DNA from 3 places in the Kosakonia radicincitans DSM 16656 genome. Region 1 is predicted to be linked to each of the others. Evidence: predicted binding sites of a transcription regulator. Region 1 holds the regulator's gene; each other region holds the start of a gene.
The links. Region 1 encodes PhoB, which activates phosphate uptake and scavenging genes when phosphate is short. Its sites were predicted from a motif close to CTGTCATAAAACTGNCNNAT; they were not measured.

Region 1 (6,034 bases):
GTCATCGGAAAGCAGTGCGCTGAGAAACGCGTGTTTATCGGCAAAGACGCTGTTTTCCAGCGCCGCAAGGAACTGTTTCTCCAGCGCTTCAGCCGTTTCGCTCTCCTGCGCCAGTTGCTGATGCAGGGTTTGCCATTGGCTTCGCAGCGACACGCAGTCGTCATGCACCTGGCGCCAGCCTTCCAGCGCCACGTTTTGCGCTTCGGCGGGCGTTTCGTCGGTGGGCAGCGTATCGAGAATGGGCGTAAGTTGGGTGATTTGCTCTTGCAGCGCGATCTGCTGTTGCTGCTGCTGTTGCCATTGCTCCGCTTCCTGCGCGCGCGCCGCCAGCCATGCGGCTTCTTCGCCTTCCGGTGGCAGAGTCAGATCCAGTTGTTGCAGCGCCGCAGCCAGCGTGTCGCGACGGGTGGTGACTGCCTGCTGGTATTGTTCGCTCTGCTGTTGCAGTTCGTTGATTTGAAAAAGTAATGTCTGGCGCTGGTTGTGCAGATAGAGCTGGTGTTCATACGCATCCTGCGCGCTTTGCCAACTGGTCAATTCACGGTGCGGATCCAGCGAGACATTCAACTGCTCGCACAGCGTAACCCACTCCTGCAATCCCGTTTGTTCATCCTGTTGAAGCGAGCGGACTTCGCGCTCGTCTTTTTCATAACGTTCAGCTATGCCTTTCAGCCGCTCGCCCAGCGCCACGCCTTCTTCTTTTACCTTCTGCACTTCGTCAAACAGCAACTGACGGCGAGACTGGTTCACGCCTGGCTCGATCGTCTGGTAGTGCGCAACCGCCGGATGTTCCGTGGCGCCACACAGCGGACAGGGCTGACCCGCCTGCAGGCGCGCGCGCTCGCTCTCCAGACTTTTGATGGTGTTTTCCAGCTCGCAGATGGTGGTGACTTCTGTCAGCAACTGGTTTTTTTCTTTATACAACGCGCGTTTTTGTTCCCGCTCGGCGTTGAGCTTTTCCTGCTCGGCTTGCAGATCCCGCAGGCTTTGCTGACGCAGGCTCAGTTGCTTGCGCAGCGGAGCGAAGCGGGCGTGCAGGGCGGCAAGCTGTTGGCGTAGCGGGCGATGCTGTGCGCACTGCGCCATCGCCGCAGCCGTCTCTTCCGCCGTCAGTTCCAGCGTGGCTTCCGGCAGCGTTTGCAGTTTCTGCTGATGGGTCAGCACGCGCTGTTGCAGGCTTTGCCACTGCTTTTTCTCCTCTTCCAACTGGTTAAACAGCACGCGCCAGCCGGTCAGTTCGCTGTGCCAGCGCTGGAAGCGGGCATGTTCGGCCAGCCAGCCGGCAACCGTTTTTTGACTGCCCAGCAGAACGGCATGCTTCTCGACGGCGGTTGCGCGGATACGCGCGCGCTGCAACAGGCTGGCATGTAAGCGAGTATTTACTTCTTCACTTTGGCTGCGGGTACGGGCCAGCGCTTTATGTTGCTCTTCAAGACGTTCCCACAGCGGACGTAACTGCAAAGCCGGTTGCGCCAGGGCAAGCCGCGCCAGTTGCGGCTGCGCGGCAGCCAGCGCCTGCTGCGCCTGCACCTGCGCGGCTTGCGCCCGTCCGAGCGCGGCACGAAGTTCGGCTTCTCGGTTTAGCCATTGCGCCTGTGCCTGCGTGGTTTGTTGCCCGGCCAGCAGCGTTTTTTCTTCGTCAGTAAGCGCCTGCAAACCTGTACTCAGTTGCTGGCGCTGTTCATCGTTGAGCAGCACCACGCCTTCCGCCTGCGCCTGTAGCTGTTCCAGCCGGGTTTTGGCCGCTTTATGTTTCTCAAACACCATGGCCGAAATCTGGCCATAGATTTCCGTGCCCGTCAGCTCTTCCAGCAGCTCGGCGCGCTCGCGCGGTTTGGCATTGAGAAACGCGGCAAATTGCCCCTGCGACAGCAGCATTGAGCGGGTAAAGCGGCCGTAGTCCAGCCCGGTTAATGAGGCGGTGAGATCGAGTTTATCTTTGACTTTATCGGCGAGGATTTTGCCGTCGGCGCAGGTCGCGAGCTCGACGCGCGGTGCTTGCAGATTGCCATCTGCCTGACCGCGCGCGCGGCTCTGGCTCCAGAAAGCGCGGTAAGCAATGCCTTTTACTTCAAATTCCACTTCCGCCAGGCACTCGGCAGTATCGCGGGTCATCAGATCGTTTTGCGATTGTGACAGGGTGCTAAGGCGCGGTGTTTCGTGGTACAGCGCCAGACAAATAGCATCGAGCAGGGTGGTTTTCCCTGCGCCCGTCGCGCCGGTAATGGCGAACAAACCGTTGCTGGCGAACGGCTCTTCGGTAAAGTCGATTTTCCATTCGCCTTTCAGCGAGTTGAGGTTTTTTAACCGCAAACTGAGGATCTTCATGCCTCTTTCTCCGCATCCAGCGCCTGGCGCGCTTCACTGAACAAGGCTTGCAGGCGCGCCGTTTGCATCTCGTCGATCTCTTCCTGCGCCAGGCGGCGGGCGAAGACCTCTTCAACTTTCAATTCACTGAGCGTTTCCCGCAGCTCTCCGGCGAGGATCCGCTCCCGCTGTTCGCGGCTGCGGCGCACCAGCAACACTTCGACGGGCAAATCTTCGGTAACTTGCTGGATTTTACGTTGCATATCAGCCAGATATTCGCGGCTTTCAATTTCAATATCCAGCCAGACTGGCGTGTCGGTGGACGCATCGCGCCACTGCTCAAGCTGGCGGCAAATCTCGGCGAAATCACCCTTGATTACGGCCAGCGGCTGCGTGGCCGGAATGTCGAGCGCGGTAACTTCCGCCAGCTTGCCATCGCTGAACGTGACCAGATTGACGCTTTTACGCTTTCCGGTTTCATCAAAACTCAGTGGGATCGGTGAACCGCAGTAGCGAATATGCTGCAGGCCGCCAATTTTCTGCGCGCGGTGAATATGTCCAAGCGCAATATAGTCGGCTGGCGGGAAATTCTCCGCCGGGAAGGCATCCAGGGTGCCGATATAGATGTCACGTACGGCGTCACTTTTGCTGGCACCGACGGTGGTCAAATGGCCGCTGGCGATAATCGGCAGCGCCTGCTCGCCGCGCAGAATGCAGGCGGCGTCATACTGCTTCTGGTAGTAATCGGTAATAGCCGCCAGCAGATGTTGCTGTTTTTCCTGCCCTGATAATCCGGCCTGGCTGATGACCATGTCACGCGGGCGTAAAAACGGTACCGGACAGAAAACGGCGCCGGGCGTGCCATCACGGCGATTGAGCCAGAATGGTGCGGCGCCGGCACTGGCGACCACGGTGGTTTTCAGGTAAGCGAGGATCTCTTTTGATTCGTTCAGCGTTGCCACGGAATCATGGTTGCCCGCCAGCACCACTAACTGGCAGCCGGTTTGCTGGAGTTTCACCACAAAGCGGTTATATAACTCGCGGGCATAACTGGGCGGAGAACCGGTATCAAAGATATCACCTGCAACAATAATGGCGTCCACCTGGTGCTGCTCTGCGGCATTCAGCAGCCAGTCGAGAAAGGCGTCATGTTCTGCAGCGCGGCTTTTGCTGTAAAAGTTCTGACCCAAATGCCAGTCTGAAGTGTGAATAATGCGCATAGCGATTCCGTGGCGAAAATGGATAAACGCGATTATAACATTCAGGGTGTTAGAGACATTAACTGCGTGAATATTCGCGCTGTCATAATGCTGCGGGCAGGGTCATCTGGTGGTCATGTTATTCATAAATCTGTCATAAAACTGACGCATAATGGCGCCGCTATACAAACTGACGACTTATACGAGAAAACAGGGCGAATTATGGCGAGACGAATTCTGGTCGTTGAAGATGAAGCACCGATCCGTGAAATGGTGTGCTTTGTGCTCGAGCAAAATGGTTTTCAACCGGTAGAAGCTGAAGATTATGACAGTGCGGTGAACCAACTTAACGAACCCTGGCCAGACTTGGTTTTACTGGACTGGATGTTGCCTGGCGGTTCCGGTATTCAGTTTATTAAGCACCTGAAACGCGAGGCCATGACCCGCGATATTCCGGTGATGATGCTGACGGCGCGTGGCGAAGAGGAAGATCGTGTACGCGGTCTGGAAACCGGTGCGGACGATTACATTACCAAGCCCTTCTCACCGAAAGAGCTGGTTGCCCGTATTAAAGCGGTTATGCGCCGTATTTCGCCGATGGCGGTGGAAGAAGTGATTGAAATGCAGGGACTTAGCCTCGATCCCTCTTCGCATCGCGTGATGACCGGCGAAAATCCGCTGGATATGGGGCCGACGGAGTTTAAACTCTTACACTTCTTTATGACCCACCCGGAACGCGTGTACAGTCGTGAACAACTGCTGAACCATGTCTGGGGAACCAATGTTTACGTCGAAGACAGAACGGTTGATGTCCATATTCGTCGCCTGCGCAAAGCGCTGGAACACAGCGGTCACGATCGTATGGTGCAAACAGTGCGCGGCACGGGATATCGTTTTTCGACCCGTTTCTGAAATTTGACAGGAGTGTGACGCGTGCTGGAACGGCTGTCATGGAAAAGGCTGGTGCTGGAGCTCCTCCTTTGTTGTCTACCTGCTTTTATACTCGGCGCGATTTTCGGTTACCTGCCCTGGTTTTTATTTGCCGCGGTAACCGGGCTGCTGATCTGGCATTTCTGGAATTTACTGCGCCTCTCCTGGTGGTTGTGGGTCGATAAAAGTATGACTCCACCGCCCGGCACGGGAAGCTGGGAGCCGCTGTTATACGGGCTGCACCAGATGCAGATGCGTAATAAAAAGCGGCGGCGCGAGCTGGGTAATCTCATCAAACGCTTTCGCAGCGGTGCGGAATCTCTGCCGGATGCGGTGATCCTCACCACCGAAGAAGGGTCTATTTTCTGGTGTAACGGCCTGGCACAACAGCTGCTGGGGCTGCGCTGGCCGGATGATAACGGGCAGAACATCCTGAACCTGCTGCGCTACCCTGAATTCACGCAGTATCTTAAAAAACAAGAATTTACCCGGCCACTGAATCTGGTGCTGAACAGCGGGCGCCATCTGGAGATCCGCGTGATGCCTTACAGCGAGCAGCAACTGCTGCTGGTGGCGCGCGATGTTACGCAGATGCACCAACTGGAAGGCGCGCGGCGTAACTTTTTCGCTAACGTCAGCCATGAATTGCGCACGCCGTTGACGGTGCTGCAAGGTTACCTGGAGATGATGCAGGAGCAGGCGCTGGAAGGCGCGCCGCGCGAAAAAGCGCTGCATACCATGCGTGAGCAAACATCGCGGATGGAAGGGCTGGTGCGCCAGCTGCTGACGCTGTCGAAGATTGAAGCGGCGCCGACGCTGCCGCCAAATGAAACCATCGATGTGCCGATGATGCTGCGCCTGGTTGAACGGGAAGCGCAGACGCTCAGCCAAAAAAAGCACAACCTGGAGTTTGAGGTCGATAACGCCTTAAAAGTGCTCGGTAATGAGGAGCAATTGCGCAGCGCCATCTCCAACCTGGTGTATAACGCGGTGAATCATACGCCCGCCGGAACGCACATTATTGTGCGCTGGCAGCATGTGCCGCAAGGGGCGGAATTCAGCGTTGAGGATAATGGTCCGGGCATTGCCGCCGAACATATTCCGCGTCTGACCGAGCGTTTTTACCGCGTCGATAAGGCCCGTTCCCGGCAAACCGGCGGGAGCGGGCTTGGGCTGGCGATTGTTAAACATGCTCTCAACCATCACGAAAGCCGCCTTGATATTGCGAGTACGCCCGGCAAAGGGACGAGTTTTAGCTTTATTCTGCCGGAACGTCTGGTTGCCAAAACTCCTGCTGCCTGACGCTCCTGTCAGCTTATCTTTCCAGCGGCCTGTAAAAACAGGCCGCATTTCCTGCTGATTCCCCGCGATAAAACCTATTTTGTACGCATGATGCTTTTTTGTTCGCATGATCAGCCATGTGTTTTTCTTATAAATAGAGTATTGGACTGGATGTTTATCTTGATCCAGCATATCCATCTGGTTTTGCGATCCCATCTTGCCTTTAAACGTTATAAGCGTTTAAATTGCGCCCCTGACATTGTCAGACCGACTATGTTTACGTGGTAAATCGAAAAACTATACTCCGCCACGTTACG
Region 2 (6,034 bases), on a different replicon from region 1:
ATGTCCGCCCATCGAATGTCCACTGATACTTCTTTTATCAGACGCCGGGAACCATTCTTCAATCAGGGACGGGAGCTCGTTTACCACATAGTCATACATTTTGTAATGTGTCGCCCAGGGCTCCTGGGTTGCATTAACATAGAATCCGGCCCCCTGACCGAGAGCGTAGTCAGGATCATCAGGAATATCGGTGCCACGCGGACTGGTGTCTGGTGCCACAATCATGATCCCATGCTCTGCGGCATAACGCTGAACGCTCGATTTGGTAATAAAATTCTGTTCCGTACAGGTCAGACCGGAAAGCCAGTAGAGTACCGGTACATTACCGTTAAGCGCCTGGGGTGGAGTATAAACACCAAATTTCATCGTGCAGCCAAGCGTGCCAGACTCATGCTGATAAACTTCCTGCCACCCATCAAAGCTGGCATGATGTTCAAGACGTTCCATAATTTTCTCCGTATAACGACAGGACAATTCAGCAACAACGTAACAACTCAGTCAGAGCGGTTTTCGTTATGTTCAGGGTCGGTGTGCGAGTTTCTTATTCTTCGCACCACCCACCAAATCGCGAGCACAATGAAGGGCACGAGAATGGCAACCGCCAGCTCAGGTGGCATGACATCGTGGATCCCGGGAACCCCTTTCACCAGATACGAAATCAGACTCACCACATAATATGAAATGGCGGCAACAGACAATCCTTCAACGGTTTGCTGCAGATGTAGCTGTTGTCTGGCCCGGTTATTCATCGAAGCCAGCAGGTCACGGTTCTGATGTTCCAGTTCAACATCTATCCAGGAGCGAAGTAACGAAATAGCCCGCATGAGTTTGTCAGACAGCTTCGCCTGTCGTTCTTTCACAGAACGGCAGGTTCGCATGGCTGGGGCAATGCGCCGTTGCAAAAAATCAGACCAGGTGTAGTAGCCTGGAACCGGCGTTTCGGAGAGCGTATTCAGCCTTTCCTCAACAATTTCATAGTAGGCCTGGCTTGCGCCAAACCGGTACAGATTCGCTGCAGCGCCGGCTTCAAGTTCTGCGGCAAGATTGGTCAACGCAGAGAGCAACTGTTCATTTTTACGATGCTCTCCGGTGCGCATTTCTTCTGTAATTTCAGCCAGTCGGTTTTCCACTCGCCTCAGTTCAGAGGCCATGGTTCTTGTAAGTGGTAAAGAAAGCAAAGCAAGCGTGCGATAATTTTCAATCTCAAGCAGCCGCTGAACCAGTGCACCCAGCTGTGCCTCTGTCAGGTCCCGTTCAAGTATCAGAATGCGTGTCAGCCCGTCTTTATCCTGGCGAAAATCAGAGATAATTGCGGCACGGCCATTTTCTGTTACTGAATAGCACCTGCTGACAGGATCTAAATTCGTTACTGCAGCCTCAGATTCTGCAGTCCATGGCAGAATATCCAGACGGGTACCACAGATAACCGAACCCGGTGGCGTGAAACCATGCCGGAAGGGGTTCTCTCCCCTTAACTGTCCGTCACGCGGATCGCATGTGGTACTCCATAAGTAGGTGGAAAACTCACCGTGTTTTTCACAATACAAAGCGCCTTCCCGCCACGTGATACCGTGCAGGGGTGCTGAATTTTCTGATGGTGTTAAACCAAGACGATCTGACAGCTCAACCATGACCCGCTGGTCACCTGACTGGTCGCCTTTAGTCATGAAAGCAAACTGCAGCAGGGTCTGTGGTGATGTGATAAGCAGGTGCGGACGCGCATGTACTTCATTGACAGCGGCCGTTCTGTCTTTATGAGCCGGCATCCCGTACACGGTTTCGGGTGATTGCATCTCAGAACGGATAGCAGATAATGCTGACTCTTTCATAAGACTCTCTCTTTTTCTGACGGCCAGTCACATTACGCTTCGAGAAAGATACCCGCAGACGTAAACGTCTGCGGGTTGATCTTCATACGCTGGCACAACTCATACCGTTCGCCTGATCGGCAAACCGTACAACATTTGTGTCGGATGCACCCTACGATCAGATGAAGGTATAGGAGCAGATCTTGTTACCAGCCGGATCACGCAGGTAGGCAGCATAAGCACCTGGCAGATGACCACGAGGACCCGGTTGGCCTTCATCAGTCCCGCCAGCAGCCAGGCCTGCGGCATGGAAAGCGTCAACTTCAGCAGGCGTGGCGGCAGCAAAGCCAATTGTCACACCATTGCTGGATGGCGCTTCACCATTGCCAGGACGGGCAATGATGAAAGCCGGCTTGTCACGGCCAAACAACACCCAGCCATTACCAAAAGGACCAAGGTTGTTGATACCGAGTGCACCTAAAGTGGCGTCATAAAACTCAGCCGACTTTTGAACATCTACAGCACCGATAAAGACGTGAGAGAAGATGCCATTGCCTGAAATAACTGGATTGGACATGGATTGTTTCCTTTAAAACTAATATTGAAAGATCGCCAGTGAAACCTGAATCAGTAGTGGATCACTGTACGAATAGATTTGCCTTCATGCATCAGGTCGAAGGCGTCATTAATCTCTTCAAGGCCCATGGTATGAGTCACGAATGGTGCGAGATCGATTTCGCCTTTCATCGCATCTTCAACCATGCCCGGCAGCTGGGTACGACCTTTAACACCACCAAAGGCAGAACCCTTCCATACACGGCCGGTGACCAGCTGGAATGGACGAGTGGAGATTTCTTTACCTGCACCCGCAACACCGATAACGACGGACTGACCCCAGCCACGGTGTGCCGCTTCAAGTGCAGAACGCATTACGTTTACGTTACCGATACATTCAAACGTATGGTCGACACCCCAGCCTGTCAGTTCAATGAGAACGTCCTGGATAGGTTTGTCGTAGTCTTTCGGGTTAATGCAGTCAGTTGCACCAAATGAACGGGCCAGGTCAAATTTCTCCGGATTGGTATCGATGGCAAAGATACGACCCGCTTTTGCCTGACGCGCGCCCTGTACCGCTGCAAGGCCAATACCACCCAGGCCAAAAATAGCAACCGTGTCACCTGGTTGTACTTTCGCAGTGTTGTGAACCGCACCGATACCTGTCGTTACGCCACAACCCAGCAGACAGACATGTTCATGATTCGCCTGTGGATTAATTTTGGCTAAAGACACTTCTGCGACGACGGTATACTCACTGAATGTAGAGCAGCCCATATAGTGGAAAAGAGGCTGGCCCTTGTAAGAGAAACGGGTCGTGCCATCAGGCATAAGTCCTTTACCCTGGGTGGCGCGAACAGAGACACACAGGTTAGTTTTTCCGGATTTACAGAACAGACACTCGCCGCATTCTGCCGTGTAAAGCGGAATAACATGATCGCCAGGTTTCACACTGGTGACCCCTTCGCCGACTTCCACAACAACACCCGCACCTTCATGACCCAGTACTGCCGGGAACACACCTTCCGGATCATCACCGGACAAGGTAAATGCATCAGTGTGGCAGACGCCGGTATGGGTGATTTTTACCAGTACTTCACCCTTACGAGGCGGCTCCACATCAATTTCAACGATCTCGAGGGGCTTACCAGGAGCAAATGCTACAGCTGCACGTGATTTCATATGTCATATCCTTTTATTACTGTTTTTACTGACCCCATCAGACGTCTGCCTGGCAGAGTTAACGGAGATATGAGCGAACAATGGAAATAGCGTCGTTGATAGATTTCGTCTGCGACCCCCTTCTTTTGTTCGTATCGGGAAATTCTTCCCTGAGATAGCTTTCCAGAACAACAGTCATCAGGCCTTTAACGGCTCCTCGTACCGAAGCCAGTTGCTGCAACAATGAAGAACATTCCGCTTCGTTTTCAATCGCCTGTTCCAGCGCTGCAATCTGACCTTTGATACGTCGTACCCGGACAAGCGCCTGTTTCTTTTCTTCTGGAGAATGTGGCATTGATTGTCCCTGTTAATCAGGATTGAAGAGACTATAGTATACCCCCCTATACTATGCAAGAAAAAATGTTGACCCCACGATGTACAAATCCAGACAGATGACAGAGTTGTATCAGGCACATTCGTACTTTAACGGTACACAATAGAAGTGAACAGAACGCCAACTTATTGGTACAGAACAAATAACTTTTCTTCAGTCAGGCATAAATGCCTTACGTCGGGTTGTCATAAACTATAGTGTAGTAGTGTTAACGCTGTCCGGGGCGTTCCAACCAGGAGAGATCATAATGTCCACAGGAAAATTCATTTTACATTCAGGCTATATCCCGTCAGGAGATCAGCCCGAAGCAATAGCCAGACTGATAGCGGGAGTCGAAGCAGGAGCGACACATCAGACACTTCAGGGGATAACCGGTTCGGGTAAAACCTTCACCATGGCGAATGTGATACACCGTTTGCAGCGCCCTACATTAATACTGGCTCCTAACAAGACGTTAACCGCACAGCTTTATCTGGAGATGAAGCAGTTTTTCCCAGAAAATGCTGTCGAATACTTCGTTTCTTACTACGACTTTTTTCAGCCAGAAGTCTATATCCCCGGAAGTGACCGCTTTATCCCGAAAGATTCCGCTATCAACGATCATCTTGAAAGGTTACGGTTATCTACGACCAAGGCATTGATTGAACGTCAGGATGTGATAGTCGTCGCTTCCGTCTCTTCGATATACGGATTAGGTGATCCGGACGCATACAGAGAGATCCAGATCCCGGTATACCCGGGACGACAACTCGCCCAGCGGGAGTTAATTCATCAACTGGCACGTCTGCAGTATGCCCGTACAGACAAAACTCTGGGACGGGCGATGTTCCGGGTTCGCGGTGACGTTATTGATATATTCCCTGCCGATTCCGAACATCAGGCCATCAGGGTCGAACTTTTTGATGATGTTATAGAATCCGCAAAATGGATTGATCCTGTCAGTGGGAAAATTGCGGGCGACATTGAACATTATTTAATATCACCCAAAACACTCTTTGTTACACCGACCGCAAAAATACCCTCAGCCACCAAAAGCATTCTTACTGACATGGAGAAACGGGTTGCTGAACTTAACAAAGCAAATCGTCTGATAGAGGCTGAGCGCTTATACGAACGCGTCAACAATGATGTTGAAATGATCCGTGAACTGGGTTACTGCTCAGGTATGGAAAACTATTCCTGCTATTTCAGCGACAGAAATCCGGAACTCCCACCGACAACGCTGCTGGATTACCTGCCAAAAAATGGCCTGCTCTTTGTTGATGAATCGCACGTAATGGTCCCGCAAATCTCAGCCATGTACAGTGGCGATCAGAGTCGCAAGGATACTCTTATCGATTTCGGCTTCCGTCTGCCCTCCTCAAAAAACAATCGACCCCTGAGTTTTGCTGAGTTTGAGAAGATTAAGCCCCAGACTGTCTTTGTTTCCGCAACCCCAGGTAAATATGAATTGCAGAAATCAAAGAAAAATGTTGTTCAGCAAATTATCCGCCCCACCGGTTTACTGGATCCCGAAATTGAGGTCCGAAGCAAAGACCAGTGTGTGGAGAACTTACTTGAAGAAATCCGTCATTGCGTCAACAGAAACAATCGTGTCCTGGTGACAGTGCTGACCAAAAAGACCGCAGAAGAACTGAATGATTTTCTGACAGAAAATGGGATCCTGTCCCGATATCTGCATTCTGATATCAAAACAGATGAAAGACAGGAAATTATCAATGGATTACGGGCCGGGGAATTTGATGTCTTAATCGGCATCAGTCTGCTGCGTGAAGGACTCGACATCCCTGAAGCCTCACTGGTCGCGATACTTGATGCTGACCATGCAGGTTTTTTACGTTCATCACACGCACTTATTCAGATGATTGGACGTGTGGCACGTAATGTGGAGGGTAAAGCCGTACTCTATGCAAACAGGATCACTCCGGCCATGAAACAGGCGATGGATGAAACGCACAATCGCAGGGAACGTCAGATAGCCTATAACCTGGAACATCATATTAAACCAGTGACTTCAGTTCGTAAGCGGAGTACTGAACAGGATGAAAGCGTCTATCCTGCCACTCATACAGAGGCATTCTGTTCAACGCTATCAGAGTTGTGTGAAAGAATTACT
Region 3 (6,034 bases), 250 kb from region 1:
ACAGCAGCGTCGCCAGGCTACCAATCGGCGTGATTTTTGGCCCAAGATCGCAGCCAATCACGTTGGCATAAACCATCGCTTCTTTCATTACGCCGGTTGCCGAACTGCCATCAATGGCCAGCGCGCCCACCAGCACCGTCGGCATATTATTCATCACCGAAGAGAGGAACGCTGTGATGAATCCCGTTCCCAGAGTGGTCGCCCATAATCCTTTATCGGCCAGCATATTCAGAATGTCGGTGAGATACGCGGTTAATCCGGCGTTGCGCAAGCCATAGACGACGAGGTACATCCCCAACGAAAAAATCACGATTTGCCACGGGGCGCCGCGCAGCACTTTACCGGTATTGATGGCATGACCTTTTTTCGCCATCGCCAACAGAATCAGCGCGCCAACTGCCGCAATGGCGCTGACCGGAATACCCAGCGGCTCCAGCACAAAAAAACCGACCAGCAACAGCAGCAGAACAACCCAACCGGCGCGGAATGTTGCACGATCCTTAATCGCCAGCGCTGGCTCCCGCAGTTTTTCCATGTCATACACCGGCGGGATATCCCGGCGAAAGAAGAGATGCAGCATGATTAGCGTCGCGATAATCGCCGCGATGTCCACCGGTACCATCACCGAGGCATATTCCCTGAACCCGAGCCGGAAGAAGTCGGCCGAGACGATATTGACCAGATTCGAGACAATCAGCGGCAGACTGGCGGTATCCGCAATGAACCCCGCCGCCATCACAAAGGCCAGCGTGGCACGTTTGCTGAACCCCAGCGCCAGCAGCATGGCAATAACAATCGGCGTCAGGATCAGCGCCGCGCCATCGTTGGCGAACAATGCTGCCACCGCAGCACCAAGCAATACAATATAAGTGAACAGGAGCCGACCGCGCCCGTTTCCCCAGCGGGCAACATGCAGCGCCGCCCATTCGAAAAAGCCGGATTCATCCAGCAACAGACTGATAATAATGACCGCAATAAAGGTGGCCGTCGCATTCCACACAATATTCCACACCACCGGGATATCGCTGAGGTGAATCACCCCGCAGACCATTGCCAGCCCGGCGCCGATCACCGCGCTCCAGCCAATACTCAACCCCTTCGGCTGCCAGATAACCAGCACCAGAGTGAACAAAAAAATTGCCCCTGCCAGTAACATCACTTACTCCATCACATCTGAATTTATGAATATGTTTGAGGCGTTAACAGCTGCCGGACGCGGCGGTTTTTAGCCTTTCGCGCGTCTCTTCGCGCAGGCAGTTCCAGCTGGTATCAATGACGTCAGCGGCCCAGGCCGGAATATGCGGAGAGAGACGATAATGAACCCATTTCCCCTCACGCCGGTCGATAACCAGGTTGTATTCACGCAGGATCGCCATATGGCGGGAAATTTTGGGCTGCGATTCTCCCGTCGCCGCACAGAGATTGCAGACGCAGAGTTCTCCGGATTCGCGGAGCAGCATCACAATTGACAGGCGGGTTTCATCGGAGAGCGTTTTGAAAAGCTGAACCGGATGTAGCATGCTGAGTCTCGATGGCGTTCATTTACACATATGGTAAATCATATATGTAATGATTTAAAGCGGCACATTGAGGTAATGAGTCTGGCGTGGAACGAAGCGTTTCGCTTCTGAGTAACATCGTCGCGTGGAATACGGCGGGATCTTCCCCGCCGCTTCAGCATAAGGTATTTGCCCTTAGCGCTTTTCCGCCTCGCGGCTGGCCGCTTCGCGCTTCAGCGCCAGGGTAAAGCCGAAGGTATTGATCCCGTTTGCGCTGGTGGCAAACACATCGCCCTGATGCATGTTCGCTACCGCGCGGACAATTGACAGCCCCAGCCCGTGGTGCGTATCGCTGCGGGTGCGGGAGGCATCCACACGATAGAAACGTTCAAACAGCCGCGCAAGGTGGCTTTGCGCGATCTCCTCGCCGTTATTCGACACCGCGACATGCGCCAGTTCACCGACGTTTTGCAGCCGCACAATGATTGTGCTGTCCTGCGGCGCATGGCGGGCGCTGTTTTCCAGCAAATTCGCCAGCGAACGATGGAACAGACGGCGGTCAATGGATGCCGTGACATCTCCCTCGACCTGCACCTGGAGATTCTTCTCGGCAAACGAAGGCTCGACATACTCAAACGTTTTGTAAGCCTCTTCGCGCAGAGAAACCGTGGTGAGCTGGGTGGCGTGTTCGCCCGCCTGGGCATGGGATAAAAACAGCATATCGTTGACGATGGAGGTCATGCGCTCCAGCTCTTCGAGGTTGGACTCCAGCAGATCCTGTAACTCTTCTATGGAGCGTTGACGTGACAAGCCAAGCTGCGTCTGGCCAATCAGGTTGGTTAGCGGAGTACGCAGTTCGTGCGCCACATCGGCATTAAAGCTCTCCAGTTGGCGCCAGGCGATCTCCTGGCGCTCCAGCGCGCCATTAAACGAGACCGCCAGCGTTTGCAACTCGTCCGGTAAAGTATGCGCCTGCAGACGCTGACCATGATTACCCGGCGCAAGCTGGTGTGCCTGCTCGCTTAATGTATTCACCGGACGCATACCGAAACGGGCGATCAAATAACCCAGCAGCGCAATCAGGAAGACACCGATACAGCTGACCAGCACCAGTGCACAGGTAAATTCATACAACGTGCCCATATAAGGCGTGGAATCTATCGCCACCACATAGCGCATCGCCGGGCGTTCGCCGCTCGCCGGGATTTCGCGGGAGTAGAGGAACAGCAGGCAGGATGCTTCCGTTTCGCCTGGCGCGGTGCTGAACCCGTTTTTCAGCGAAGCCCACTCCACGCCTTTCGGCGGCGGACCGCCCATATCAAAGCGGGGATCATCGGCCACTAGCCAGTACTTCACGCGCCCGCCCTCATAGGAGGAGAGCGTATTAAATTTGGTGGTCAGGGATTTCCAGCCGTCGATGGACTGACGGTTTTCCACCCACGGCGCCATCAACGATTCGCGGAATAATAATTCGTTATGCATCTGGCTTTGCAGCGACTCATACAACGAGCTTCTGAGCACAACGCCAAAGGTGACGACGACAAACACATACGCCACGGCGAACATCAGCGCCATGCGTCCGGCAATCGAGTGTTTACACAAAGAGAGCGCGTTCAACTGGCTTTACTCTCCTGGCGGGTTTCCAGCACATACCCCATACCGCGCACCGTATGCAGCAGCTTAACGGGATAAGGATTATCAACTTTGGCGCGCAGGCGTTTAATCGCCACTTCAACCACGTTGGCATCGCTGTCAAAGTTCATATCCCAGACCTGTTCGGCGATCATCATTTTTGACAAGATTTCGCCCTGATGACGCGCCAGCAGGCTCAGCAGCGCGTACTCTTTCGCCGTCAGTTCAAGGCGGTCGCCGCCGCGCGTTACGCGCCGCGCCAGCAGATCGAGGTGCAGATCGTGGATATGCAACTGAGTGATGTCCGCGCCGTCGCCTGGTCTGCGGCGCAGCAACGCCTGAATGCGCGCCACCAGCTCGATCAGCGAAAAGGGTTTTGGCAGATAATCATCCGCGCCGTGGCGCAGCCCTTTTACCCGCTCCTCAACCGAGCCGCGCGCCGAGAGCATCAGCACTGGCGTCTGTTTGCAGGCGCGCAGCCGCTCAAGAATCTGGTAACCGTCCATGCCGGGCAACATGATATCCAGCACAATCGCGTCGTACTCGTATTCCAGCGCCAGGTGCAGCCCTTCGACACCATTATCAACGACATCGAGAGTGAAACCCTGTTCGCTCAGCGCACGATTAATATATGACGAGGTCTTTTCCTCGTCTTCGATGAGTAACAGCTTCAAAGGGGCGACTCCTTCAACGTTCCGGCACCTGCCGCAAACATATTCATAGCCGCAATGTTACCGCTGTTGGGCTGACATTTAGCTGACATTTTTTCACCGTTTTAGCGACAAAATGCAACCTGATGATTAACCACGTATCGTGGCGTCAATTCTGCGCTAGCGCTAGCTTTGATGGTACCGACGCCATACGCCCGGCGGCATATGGTATTTACGGGCAAAGGTGCGGGTGAAGGTTTGCTGTGAGTCATAACCATAACGCGTGGAAATGGTGATGATCGAATCTTCCGTCGTCAGCAGCGCCTCGGCAGCGCTTTCCAGCTTCTTATTACGGATATAAATCCCTAACGGCACCTGCATCACTTCCTGAAAAAGACGCTGTAAATGCCATTTTGAATAACCGGCCCGCGTGGCGACATCGCGAATTCTGAGCGGACGGTCGAGGTTTTCATCGATCCACTGCTGGATCTCATGTACCACCATCTGTTGCATACCCATCGTGAAAGCCTCCTTCTTAAGGAGCTCTCACCTTAACGCAGGGATACTGACTCAAAAGTGACGCGAAAATGATAATCCTGTCAGTTTTGTTACCCCTGCCGGGTAGCTTTTACGTCAGCTATCTTAGCAACACCACCACAGTCGCTGACTTATGCCAGCAACTGGATTGGTTCAATCTTGCTACATCGTCGTAACGCGTATGATTTGATCTTGAGAGAGCAGATACTGCTTTTTTATTTATCCGATTCAAGATAATCAGTCAGGAAAGCCTGGGCATTTCCTTCGGAGGAGTATGCTTTGCTGTAATATATTGGTATCGCTTTATTTTCGCCCGGCAGATTCAGCTCCCCCCACCCATTACTATTAAAAAACAAGACGGTAAATTTTTTCCCATCAACCAATGTGTAAACATATTTTTTCGTACCCACATCATCCACGTTCATTAAATGAATTTTTTTATTCCATGGATGATCAATATCCGTCATCTGCACAATCATTTTTTTCTCGTCAGGTTTACCATAACGCAGTGTCCATACAATGGTGCCTTCCGCCCCTTCATAAGCCTTGACCCTTTCAGCCACTTCCGGTCGCACTACCTGATTTACAGTCGCCGTTCCCTCAGAGTGAACCAATCCTGGCATCGTAATAGCTACAGAGACGGCAATGGATAATAAAATTTTTTTCATCGATAACCTCAAACCTGACATTGTTAACATCAACCAAAAACAAATAATGTATTACCACTAAACCTTAACCTTATTTTTATGCAACGAAAATTAGCATTCATTGTCTGCATGATAAAATAAAGTTTGCACACTACTTGATCTAATCAAATATCCTTTCCGGGAAACCCTCAGGATAAACTCATCACTGACACCTGATTTACTAACGTTATATTTGAGATCATTTATAACCTGCCAAACCCGCTGAACTGACGCGCGAAGGCCGTTTCGCTCCCAGACATCACTCATAAGCATGTCATCAGAAACAACGTTGTTAACCCCATGACACAAAAGGTATTCCAGTAAGTACGACTGGGTTTTTCTCAGAGAAATATATTTCGCCGTTCCATAAAGGCAGATGAGTCTTTTTGTTCTACAGTCATAAATCACACTCTTTTCGATAAGGAAGCCCATGACTGAAAGCGCTTTATTTTCCTCGTCTGGCATACCCCTCCTTAGCGTTTACACAGATGTCTGTACCGCACAATTTTATTGTCAAAATGACAAAACAACACGCTGTAAGTTATTCGCATAATAAATAACATTTATTTCTTGCATGTAAATATCATTAATATTCACAAGGCAGCAATTCCTGGTTAACTGCCGAAAGATAAAAACATGTTTAGTTCATTAAGACAATAACAAACCTTCAGTAATAATAACTAAAAATAATCCACTTTAGCCAGAGGATTGAACCAAACAAAAAACCGTCTCCACAGTTAAAAGACAAGTAAAAATTACGCATCATTAACATTCAGACCATTTACCTTATTAAAATAAAAGTATTACCCCCAATGTTTATAAAATAAAAATATCAATTTCCAGAATTTTTCCGGGGTAAATAACACCTTCATCGAATCTACTGCAAAAAATAACGATATCCGGCCAATTGTTCTGATCGCTCGCACTGACTGAAATCACAGAATTGACCGCCGCTGGCGGCATAATCCGCCCATTCACGATGGTTTAATGATTAAGCGATACGCGTGCTGTCCGTCCGGATTACATCAAT

Region 2: a site for PhoB is predicted at 3,975-3,994, ahead of uvrB (excinuclease ABC subunit UvrB). Genes of this name have one in related genera too.
Region 3: a site for PhoB is predicted at 3,877-3,896, ahead of Y71_RS20040 (heavy metal response regulator transcription factor). Genes of this name have one in related genera too.

The regions. Positions count from the first base shown of each region.
Region 1 is NZ_CP018016.1:4,393,299-4,399,332, reverse strand. Features, by position in the region: gene sbcC (exonuclease subunit SbcC) at 1-2,328, opposite strand, end outside; gene sbcD (exonuclease subunit SbcD) at 2,325-3,527, opposite strand; gene phoB (phosphate response regulator transcription factor PhoB) at 3,729-4,418, shown strand; gene phoR (phosphate regulon sensor histidine kinase PhoR) at 4,440-5,738, shown strand.
Region 2 is NZ_CP018017.1:223,286-229,319, forward strand. Features, by position in the region: gene fghA (S-formylglutathione hydrolase) at 1-447, opposite strand, end outside; gene Y71_RS29415 (DUF3422 family protein) at 495-1,829, opposite strand; gene Y71_RS29420 (VOC family protein) at 1,987-2,385, opposite strand; gene Y71_RS29425 (S-(hydroxymethyl)glutathione dehydrogenase/class III alcohol dehydrogenase) at 2,436-3,545, opposite strand; gene frmR (formaldehyde-responsive transcriptional repressor FrmR) at 3,604-3,879, opposite strand; gene uvrB (excinuclease ABC subunit UvrB) at 4,166-6,034, shown strand, end outside.
Region 3 is NZ_CP018016.1:4,145,589-4,151,622, forward strand. Features, by position in the region: gene Y71_RS20025 (arsenic transporter) at 1-1,156, opposite strand, end outside; gene Y71_RS20030 (metalloregulator ArsR/SmtB family transcription factor) at 1,200-1,520, opposite strand; gene Y71_RS20035 (heavy metal sensor histidine kinase) at 1,695-3,101, opposite strand; gene Y71_RS20040 (heavy metal response regulator transcription factor) at 3,113-3,805, opposite strand; gene Y71_RS20045 (helix-turn-helix domain-containing protein) at 3,968-4,300, opposite strand; gene Y71_RS20050 (hypothetical protein) at 4,534-4,986, opposite strand; gene Y71_RS20055 (winged helix-turn-helix domain-containing protein) at 5,077-5,469, opposite strand.